DNA from 2 places in the Lentzea sp. genome. Region 2 is predicted to be linked to the other one. Evidence: riboswitches for the same ligand, from Rfam matches in the RefSeq annotation. Region 2 holds a riboswitch; the other holds the start of a gene.
What was found. Region 2 has a riboswitch for glycine ahead of gcvP (aminomethyl-transferring glycine dehydrogenase). Riboswitches for the same ligand answer to the same signal wherever they lie in the genome.
Positions count from the first base shown of each region.

Region 1: another riboswitch for glycine. It lies ahead of gcvT (glycine cleavage system aminomethyltransferase GcvT); the one in region 2 lies ahead of gcvP (aminomethyl-transferring glycine dehydrogenase).

Region 1 covers NZ_DASVFL010000106.1:46,458-51,725, reverse strand. The annotation lists gene VF330_RS13450 (hypothetical protein) at 176-355, shown strand; gene VF330_RS13445 (helix-turn-helix transcriptional regulator) at 520-1,014, shown strand; gene VF330_RS13440 (hypothetical protein) at 1,186-1,569, shown strand; gene VF330_RS13435 (DUF3817 domain-containing protein) at 1,584-1,886, shown strand; glycine riboswitch at 1,932-2,037, shown strand; glycine riboswitch at 2,039-2,126, shown strand; gene gcvT (glycine cleavage system aminomethyltransferase GcvT) at 2,226-3,320, shown strand; gene glyA (serine hydroxymethyltransferase) at 3,334-4,599, shown strand; gene VF330_RS13420 (hypothetical protein) at 4,970-5,268, opposite strand, start outside.
Region 2 covers NZ_DASVFL010000372.1:35,545-40,812, reverse strand. The annotation lists gene VF330_RS39395 (bifunctional nuclease family protein) at 54-527, shown strand; gene VF330_RS39390 (MerR family transcriptional regulator) at 861-1,427, shown strand; gene VF330_RS39385 (Clp protease N-terminal domain-containing protein) at 1,541-2,491, shown strand; glycine riboswitch at 2,548-2,643, shown strand; gene gcvP (aminomethyl-transferring glycine dehydrogenase) at 2,797-5,268, shown strand, end outside.

The DNA of each region.
Region 1 (5,268 bases), on a different contig from region 2:
ACCTCTTTAGCCGCCATTCGGGTGACATCGGGCGCAGTGCAGGCGTGTGCCGCTGGTGGAACCTCGCCCCGGTTGGGCGTGGTCGTTGTTCATCGCACGGGTGAATGAGGGAGCATATCGGGTGACACGGCGGTCCGCCGCCTCAGCTGTGAGCGACATGGACGGAGAGGTACCTGTGAACCTCAAGAAGGTGCTAGTGCTGGCGGGCGTCGCGCTGGTGCTGTTCCTCCTGATCACCCAGCCCGAGCAGTCCGCCTCGGCGGTCCAGCAGGTCCTCGGCTGGCTGCGGCAGGGCGCGGAGTCGATCATCACGTTCATCAGGAGCCTGTTCGGCGCGGCGACCCCGATCCGCTAGTGACGCACGGTCACGTACGACCGTTCGCGTTGAGCCGGACGGGTGGAATGCGGCCAATCACGCACTGGTAACGGGTGTTCTGAGGATTCAGGGTCTGGTGATTGTCAGACCTACCGAATACCTTCCGCTGCAATGGCCGATCCCCGACCGACGAGGAGGCATGGATGGTCGAGGACTCCGGGGTCCACGAGCTCTTGAAGCAGTGGGCGGCTGAACGGTCTGATGACGCAGAGATGCAGGAGGTGAACCGGATCAAGAACGCGTGGCTCGCTGAGGCTCCCCCCTCGGCGCCAGGCATCCCCGTGCAGCGGGGTGCCGCACGGAGCGGGTCGCGTGGCTTGGTCAAGGTCGACTCGGCGGATCCGGCCTACGTGGCCGCGATGCGCAAGCGGGCGCCGGAGGCACCCGAGGCGTTGCTCGCCGCCGCAGCGAGCTACTGGCAGCTCGTCGGTGACGTCAGCGAGGCCGAGCAGTGGTGGGACGCGGGCATCAGCCCGTTGGACCAGCGCGCGCTCGACTACCGCGCTGCCGGCCTGACTCCTGCCGACCTCGGGAGGCGCCTGGGACCGATGACGGTTCTCCAGCACCTTCGTCGTGGCTCCGCCGCGGCCTGGTGCGTCGCACGTCTGCAGAGGCAGCGCCGGGACGGCGTGGCGTAGGAAGGAACGGGGGCTCCACGATCGGGGCCCCATGTTCGCGGAACGCGCTCACCGAGATCGTTCCGCGTGTTTTTGAGGGGGCCAAGCCCCCACGCCCCAGCCGGGGGCGAGCCCCCGGACCCCCACAGGGTGGCCTCCATCAGGAGGCCTCACCCAAGTAGTGTGGAGGTCGTGCGCGGCCTCCTTACTCCCCAACGCTTGTTGATCGCGTTCGCCTGTCTGGCGGCGCTGGTCCTGTGTTGCGGGCTCGCGTACTGGCAGTGGCAGCGCTTCGAGTCCGCCAGCGGCACGTTCCAGAACCTCGGGTACGTGCTCCAGTGGCCGCTCTTCGGCCTCTTCCCCCTCTTCATGGTGTGGCGGTTCCGCCGCCTGGCGCGCCAGAACCGTGACGGGGCTCTCTCCGCACCGGAGCCGGTTGCACCCGCTCCCCGGCCGGTGACTACCGTTGACGCCGTCAAACCCGCGCCTGTCGAGCACTTCGACGACGACGAAGACGCGGAGCTCGCGGCCTACAACCGCATGCTCGCGGACCTCAACGCGCGGGACGGTCGTTGAGCGAAGGCGGGCAGATGAAGGGTGCGTTGACCCGGTTCCGGGTCATGGCTTACGTGGTCGGTGTCTTCCTGCTGCTCCTGGTCGTGGCGATGGTGCTCAAGTACGCCGCGGACATGGGCGGGGCGATGAAGGTCGTGGGCCCGATCCACGGCTTCCTCTACGCCATCTACCTGGTGCTTTCCGTCGACCTCGCGCTGAAGCTGCGCTGGTCCATCAAGGGCACCGCACTCGTGCTGCTCGCCGGGACGATCCCGTTCCTGTCGTTCTGGGCGGAGCGCAAAGTGGTCGAGAAGACCGCGCAGGGCGTGCCGTTGTGACGTTTGGCCTGCTAGCGTCTGGGGCTGACAACTGAACACGGCCGTCGATGTCGCGCGGGAGAGTCCCCCTGTCCCCGATCTGCCGGACAGCGGGCACCGAAGGAGCAACTCCTCCCCGGAATCTCTCAGGTACCCCTACCGCACGACGAAGGCAACTCTGGAAAGCAGGCCCATCGGCCTCGCCCACGGTGCAAGTCGCGTTCCGCGCGGCGAAGCTCTCAGGCTCATGACAGAGGGGGAGGCTCTCTCAGACGAGGAGTCTCCGATGGACCGTGTCATTCTTCTGCTGCCTCAGCCGGCCACGTCCGGCTCTTCGGCGCACCCTGGAGGAGCGTTCTGATGTCCCGCCTCACGCCTCTGAACGCCGAGCACGAGCAGCTCGGCGCGATGTTCACCGACTTCGCGGGCTGGCGGATGCCGCTGCGCTACTCGAGCGAGCTCGCGGAGCACCACGCGGTGCGCACGTCCGCGGGCCTGTTCGACCTCACGCACATGGGTGAGATCGTCCTGACCGGACCGCAGGCCGGCGAGGCGCTCGACTTCGCGCTGGTCGGCCACATCTCCGCGCTCGCCGTCGGCAAGGCGCGCTACACGATGATCACGCAGGCCGACGGCGGCGTGGTCGACGACCTCATCGTCTACCGCCTGGGCGACGAGGAGTTCATGGTCGTCGCGAACGCCTCCAACGCCGCGGTGGTCGCGGACGCCCTGGTCGAGCGCGCGGCCGGGTTCGACACCGTCGTGACGGACTCCTCGACGGACTACGCGCTGATCGCGATCCAGGGCCCGAAGTCCGTCGAGATCCTGTCGGGCCTGACCGACACCGACCTGTCGACGGTCAAGTACTACGCCTCGTACCCGTCGACCGTCGCGGGCGTCCCCGCCCTGCTGGCCCGCACCGGCTACACCGGTGAAGAGGGCTTCGAGCTCTTCGTGGCGCCCGCCGACGCGTCCGCCGTGTGGGCGGCGCTGCTGTCCGCGGGCGAGGCGCACGAGCTCAAGCCGTGCGGGCTCGGCTGCCGCGACACGTTGCGCCTCGAGGCCGGGATGCCGTTGTACGGCAACGAGCTGACGACGTCGCTGACGCCCTACCACGCCGGCCTGGGCCGGGTCGTGAAGCTCGACAAGCCGGGCGACTTCGTGGGCCGCGACGCGTTGGCGAAGGTCTCGGAGTCCGGTGTGGACTCGGTCCTGGTCGGCCTGAAGACCCCCGAGCGCCGCGCGCCGCGCCACGGCTACGCGGTGCTCAACGGTGACGAGGTCGTGGGCGAGGTGACGTCGGGCGCGTTGTCCCCGACCCTCGGCTACTCCGTCGCCATGGCCTACGTGTCCCGCGCGAGCTCCGAGCCGGGCACCCCTCTGCTGGTGGACGTCCGCGGCAAGAAGCAGCCGGTCGAGGTCGTCGCACTTCCGTTCTACAAGCGCGCCAAGTAGGGAGATCTTCCAGATGTCCGAGCAGTTCAACGCCTCCCTCGCGGAGTACGACCCCGAGGTCGCCGAGGCCGTTGCCGCCGAGCTGGCGCGCCAGCAGGGCACCCTCGAGATGATCGCCTCCGAGAACTTCACGCCCGTCTCGGTCCTGCAGGCCCAGGGTTCGGTGCTGACCAACAAGTACGCCGAGGGCTACCCCGGCCGCCGCTACTACGGCGGCTGCGAGCACGTGGACGTCGTCGAACGCCTGGCCATCGAGCGCATCAAGGCGCTCTTCGGCGCCGGCTTCGCCAACGTCCAGCCGCACTCGGGCGCGCAGGCCAACGCGGCCGCGATGTTCGCCCTGCTGCAGCCCGGCGACACGATCCTCGGGCTCGACCTGGCGCACGGCGGCCACCTGACCCACGGCATGCGGATCAACTTCTCCGGCAAGCTGTACAACGTCGTGCCGTACCACGTCGCCGACTCCGACGGCCTGGTCGACATGGCCGAGGTCGAGCGCCTGGCCACCGAGCACCGCCCGAAGCTGATCGTCGCCGGCTGGTCGGCCTACCCGCGCCAGCTGGACTTCGCCGAGTTCCGCCGCATCGCGGACTCGGTCGACGCCTACCTGATGGTGGACATGGCGCACTTCGCCGGCCTCGTCGCCGCCGGACTGCACCCGTCGCCCGTGCCGCACGCGCACGTCACCACGACCACGACGCACAAGACCCTCGGCGGGCCTCGTGGCGGCGTGATCCTGTCCAACGACGCGGACATCGCCAAGAAGATCAACTCGGCGGTGTTCCCCGGGCAGCAGGGCGGGCCGCTGGAGCACGTGATCGCGGCCAAGGCCGTGGCGTTCAAGCACGCGGCCTCGCCCGAGTTCGCTGATCGGCAGCGGCGGACGTTGGAGGGGGCCCGGATCCTGGCCGACCGGTTGTCTCAGGGTGACGTTGCTGCTGCCGGGGTCAAGGTTCTGACTGGCGGCACGGATGTGCACCTGGTGCTGGTCGACCTGGTCTCGTCCGAGTTGGACGGGAAGCAGGCTGAGGACGTGCTGCACCAGATCGGGATCACGGTGAACCGGAATGCGGTTCCCAATGACCCTCGGCCGCCCATGGTGACGTCCGGGTTGCGGATCGGTACGCCGGCGTTGGCCACTCGCGGGTTCGGTGAGGTGGACTTCGTCGAGGTTGCTGATGTGATCGCTGAGGCGTTGAAGCCCGGGGCTGCTGTGGAGGAGTTGCGGGCTCGGGTTGAGGTGCTGGCGGCCAAGCACCCGTTGTACTCGACGCTCTGATCGTGGGGGCTCCGCCCCCACACCCCCGGCACTCCCAAAGGAGCCCGTCCAGCGCCGCTTGTGGGTTGATGGCACGCCTATTGCGTTGGGCGGCTTGCTGTTGCGTTGTTTGTTGCGCCTCGCTTTGCTCGGGACTGCTCGGCTGCGCCATCGCTTGGGCTCGCCTTCGGCATCGCGGACGGCTCGCCTTCGGCTTCGCGTGGCTCGCCTTGGCATTGCTACTTGTGCAGAAAGGGCGCCACCGTCTGGTGGCGCCCTTTCTGGTCCCTGGAGCGAAACGACGGGAACCCCGGCCCCTTCCCCAGGGCCGGGGTTGCACGTGTCAGGGTGTTGCGTGTCTCAGATGGACCGTCCTAACGGGATCTGGGGGCTACGCCGCCGGTGCCGTCACGCCGGGCGGGAGGCACTCGACGTTGCGCTTGCCGTTGGGCTGGATCACGTACCAGGTGCCGCCGACGCCCTGGCCCTTCCAGGTGCCCGGGCCCGGGTCGAGGGAGTAGGCGTACAGGGGCCAGCCGTCGACCGCCACCTGCTTCTTGCCGTCCGCGCGGGTGATCAGCGAGACCAGCTTCGAGTCGACGCCCTCGAGCTGCGGGACGGTGTCCGACAGCAGCGGCGGCCACGTGACCGCGCACTTGTCGTTGCAGTTCGACTTGCCTTCCGGCTTCG
Region 2 (5,268 bases):
ATGCTCGGAGTGAGCCGGGTACTCCCCAACGAGTCAGAGGGAGGCGAGACCCGATGAGTGAGATGCGCGTCGTGGGCGTCCGGGTGGAGCTGCCCCAGAACCAGCCGATCCTCCTGCTCCGGGAAACCGAGGGTGAGCGGTACCTGCCGATCTGGATCGGCAGCGTCGAGGCCACGGCCATCGCACTCGAGCAGCAGGGCGTCCGGCCGGCCAGGCCGCTGACGCACGACCTCCTCAAGGACGTCATCGGAGCGCTGGGCCGCAACCTCGAGCAGGTGCGGATCACCGATCTCCAGGAGGGCACGTTCTTCGCCGAGCTCGTGTTCGACGGCGACGTGCGGGTGTCCGCACGGCCCTCGGACTCCGTGGCGCTGGCGCTGCGCGTGGGAGTGCCGATCCACGCCGAGGAGTCGGTGCTCGCCGAGGCGGGCCTGATCATCCCGGACGAGCAGGAGGACGAGGTGGAGAAGTTCCGCGAGTTCCTCGACTCGGTTTCGCCCGAGGACTTCAGGGGAGCGGACACGTAGGAGCACGGCCGGGCGCAGGCATCCGGGTTGTGGTGCCTGTCGCTCTTCGTCTCGCTCGACGCCGTCGTCCTCCGTCGGCGTGTCGCCCCATCGGGCTACTTTCCGCACAATCGGACGGCTAAACGATCACTAAACGTCACCTGAACGTCCTACTTCGGGTGACGCCGTGACTCTCTACTTGAGGTTGAGGGTCGATCCTCCCCGCGCGTCGCGTTGACCTGCCCTCGGAGCGGTCCTACCGTCGAACTCGAGTGGACGTCGCCGGTTCGCGAGAGCTGACGCGGCGGCTTGACGGCCATCGAGTTTCGTGGCCGTTCTCGAGGGGAGGCAGGCGTGGTCGAGGAAGCGCCCTTGAGGGCCGGATCCGGGCAGCAGGGCGAGCTGTTCCCGGACTCCTCGCTGCCGGACGAGCTAGTCGGGTACCGGGGTCCCGCCGCGTGTCAGGTCGCGGGCATCACCTACCGGCAGCTCGACTACTGGGCCAGGACCGGGCTCGTCGCCCCGACGGTGCGGATGGCGCACGGCTCGGGCAGCCAGCGGCTGTACTCGTTCAAGGACATCCTGGTCCTGAAAGTCGTGAAGCGGCTGCTGGACACCGGGGTCTCGCTGCAGAACATCAGGGTCGCCGTCGACCACCTGCGCCGCCGCGGCGTCCAGGACCTGGCGAAGATCACGCTCTTCTCCGACGGCACGACCGTCTACGAGTGCACGTCGCCGGAAGAGGTCGTCGACCTGCTGCAGGGCGGCCAGGGCGTGTTCGGCATCGCGGTGAGCGGTGCGATGCGCGAGATCAGCGGGACCATCCACGAGTTCCCGGCCGAGCGCGCGGACGGCGTCGAGATCGCGCCGCTGACCGAGGACGAGCTGACCCGCCGCCGTCGCGAACGCGCGACGGGCTGACCTTCCCCGGACCGGTTGCCCGCTGACCGGCCCGATCTCCGTGGCCGACCGGCCGTCCCGGGTGGCCGGTCGGCAGAGGCGCACCACCCCCGCCGCTGCCTAGCGTTGCCGGCATGACCCCCACTCCTTCCCCGCAGGTCGTGAAAGTGCTGGCCGCGGCCGTGCAGCGGGCGTTCCGGCTGGAGTTCGGCTTCGTCGGCACCGAGAACCTGCTGATCGCGCTCACCGACACGATCGGTCCCGGCCGCAAGCTGGACGTCCGGTCGCTGCGGGCGCAGGCGATGGCACGGGGGACCGGGCACTGGGCCGGTGGCGACGGCGGTCCCGCCGAGTCGGGACCGGATGTCACGGCGTTGCTGCGCGCCGCCCACCACCACGCACGCGTCGAGACCGAGTTGCCCGCCAGCAGCGCGCTGGACGCCTGTCTCCGCGCGGCGCTCGGCCGGGCCGGCGACGGCGTGCTGACCACGACCCACCTGTCGCTCGCGTTGCTGGCGCTGGACTTCGGCCGCGTCGCGGACCTGCTGGTCGTGCGGCGCGTCGACGTCGAGGCGGTGGCCGCGGCCGTGCGGAAGGCGGCGGAGCCGGAGGAGGCGCCCGCGGTGTGGCTGCTGCGCAAGGCGGGCGCGCTGGAGGGCGAGTCCGGCGGCGGGTACGTGCGCTGGCTGACGAAGCTCGTCGTGCGCGGCCAGGGACTGGGCGGGCCGGTGCTCACCGCGGTGCGCACCGAGGCCGAACGGCTCGCCGTCGCCGGGAAGCGGCCCGTCTCGTCCCGCGACCTGGTGGCCGCCGTGCTGACGCTCGACCACCAGCTGACCGCCGCGGGCCGCAGGCTCCGGCCGGAACTGGAGTCGGGTGGCGCGCGGGCCCTGCGCGAGGCGGGCGTGGACGAGAAGGCACTGCCCGCCGGCGGGTCCGTGGACCGCGCGGTGGAGCGGGCGAAGCTCGTCGCGGCACGGCGCGGGGACGACGTCGTGGGCACCCGGCACCTGCTCGTGGCGCTGCGCGACGACCCGGAGGACCCGGTCGCGGAGGCCCTGAGCGGTCTCGGCGCTGAGACGTAGGTCGCGTCCGTGGGGACTGGCGGGGCTGCCTGCGGGTATCCTTCACGGGTAGTCGCTGAACTCAGGCGGGAGAGTCCGGGTCTCGAACCCGGCGCCGAAGGAGCAAGTCCCTCCCCGGGAACCTCTCAGGCACCCAGGACCGCCCGAGCGAGACGCCTCTGGAAAGTGGACCCCCGCACCGGGGTCCCGCCGACGGTGAAAGCCCGTTCTCGCGACGGGTGAACCTCTCAGGCGCCCTTGAAGGGTACGGACAGAGCGGGGAGGGCACCAGGACACGTGTGCCCTCAGGCCCCCGGAGGCGTTTGATGACGCAGGACCGCATCCCGCTCGCCGCTCTCGAGCACGGCACCCCGTTCGCCGACCGCCACGTCGGTCCGCGCCCCGCCGAGCTCGCGCGCATCCTCGACGTCATCGGTGTCGGGTCGCTGGAGGAGCTGGCGCAGCACGCGGTTCCCCCGTCGATCCACGAGCGCGACCTCGTGCTGGACCTGCCCGCCCCGGCCACCGAGACCGAGGCGCTGGCGGAGCTGCGCGCCCTCGCGGCGCAGAACCGGCCGATGACGCAGATGATCGGTCTGGGCTACTACGACACCGTGACGCCGGGCGTGATCCTGCGCAACGTCCTCGAGTCGCCCGCCTGGTACACCGCCTACACGCCGTACCAGCCGGAGATCTCGCAGGGCCGCCTCGAGGCGCTGCTGAACTTCCAGACGATGGTCGGCGACCTGACGGGCCTACCGGTCGCGAACGCGTCCATGCTGGACGAGTCGACCGCCGCCGCCGAGGCCATGACGCTGGTGCGCCGCGCCGGCAAGTCCAAGTCGGACAAGTTCGTCATCGACGCCGACACGCTGCCGCAGACGCTCGCCGTCATCGAGACGCGCGCCGAGCCGCTCGGCATCGAGATCGTCGTCGCCGACCTGTCGCAGGGCATCGAGGGCCTGGGCCTCGGCGGTGACTTCTTCGGCGTGCTGCTGTCCTACCCCGGCGCGTCCGGTGTGGTGCGCGACCAGAAGGCGCTCATCGAGGAGATCCACGCCGCCGGTGCGCAGGCCGTGGTCGTCGCCGACCTGCTGGCGCTGACGCTGCTGCGCGCGCCGGGCGAGATCGGCGCGGACGTCGTCGTCGGCACCACGCAGCGCTTCGGCGTCCCGATCGGCTTCGGCGGCCCGCACGCCGGCTACATGGCCGTCCGGTCCGGTCTGGAGCGCCAGCTGCCCGGCCGTCTCGTCGGCGTCTCCGTCGACTCGGACGGCTCGCTGGCCTACCGCCTCGCGCTCCAGACGCGCGAGCAGCACATCCGCCGCGAGAAGGCCACGTCGAACATCTGCACCGCGCAGGTGCTGCTGGCCGTGATCGCGTCCATGTACGCCGTCTACCACGGCCCCGAGGGTCTGCGCGCCATCGCGACCCGCGTGCACCGCATGGCCACCGTGCTCGCCACGGGTCTGTGCGAGGCGAACCTGGACGTCGTGCACGGCGAGTTCTTCGACACCGTCGAGGTCCGCGTTCCCGGCGAGGCCGCCGCGGTCGTCGAGAAGGCCCGCGCGGCCGGCATCAACCTCCGCAAGGTCGACGACGACGTCGTGGCGATCGCCTGCGACGAGAAGACCACCCGCGCGCACCTCGTCGCCGTCTGGGAGGCCTTCGGCGTCACCGGTGCCGACGTGGACGCGATCGACGCGGACACCGCCGACGGCATCCCGGCCGACCTGCGCCGCACCTCCGATTACCTGACCCACCCGGTCTTCCACGCGCACCGCTCCGAGACGGCGCTGCTGCGCTACCTGCGCGCGCTGTCCGACAAGGACGTCGCGCTCGACCGCAGCATGATCCCGCTCGGCTCCTGCACGATGAAGCTGAACGCCACCGCGGAGATGGAGCCCGTGACGTGGCCGGAGTTCTCCGGCCTGCACCCGTTCGCGCCCGTCGAGGACGCCGCCGGTCTGCTGAGGATCGTGTCGGACCTGGAGGCCTGGCTCGCCGAGGTCACCGGCTACGACGCCGTGTCGCTGCAGCCCAACGCCGGCTCGCAGGGTGAGTTCGCCGGTCTGCTGGCGATCCGCGCCTACCACCGCGCCAACGGCAACGCCGACCGCGACGTCTGCCTGATCCCGTCGTCCGCCCACGGCACCAACGCCGCGTCCGCCGTCATGGCCGGCATGCGCGTCGTCGTCGTGAAGTGCGACGACAAGGGCAACATCGACATGGGCCACCTGCGCACCACGGTCGCGGAGCACGCCGACGACCTGGCCGCGATCATGATCACCTACCCGTCGACCCACGGCGTGTACGAGGACACCGTCCGCGAGGTCTGCGGCCTGGTCCACGACGCGGGCGGCCAGGTGTACGTCGACGGCGCGAACCTCAACGCGCTGATCGGCCTGGCCCGCTACGGCAAGTTCGGCGCGGACGTCTCGCACCTGAACCTGCACAAGACGTTCTGCATCCCGCACGGCGGCGGTGGTCCCGGCGTCGGCCCGATCGGCGTGAAGTCCCACCTCGCCCCGTTCCTGCCCAACCACCCGCTGCAGCCGACGGCGGGACCGGCCACCGGCGTCGGCCCGATCTCGGGCGCCCCGTGGGGGTCCGCGTCGATCCTGCCGATCTCGTGGGCGTACGTGCGCATGATGGGCGGCGACGGCCTGCGCCGCGCGACCCTCACCGCCGTGGCCGCCGCGAACTACGTGGCCCGCCGCCTGGACGAGCACTACCCGGTCCTCTACACCGGCGAGGGCGGCTTCGTCGCCCACGAGTGCATCCTCGACCTGCGCCCG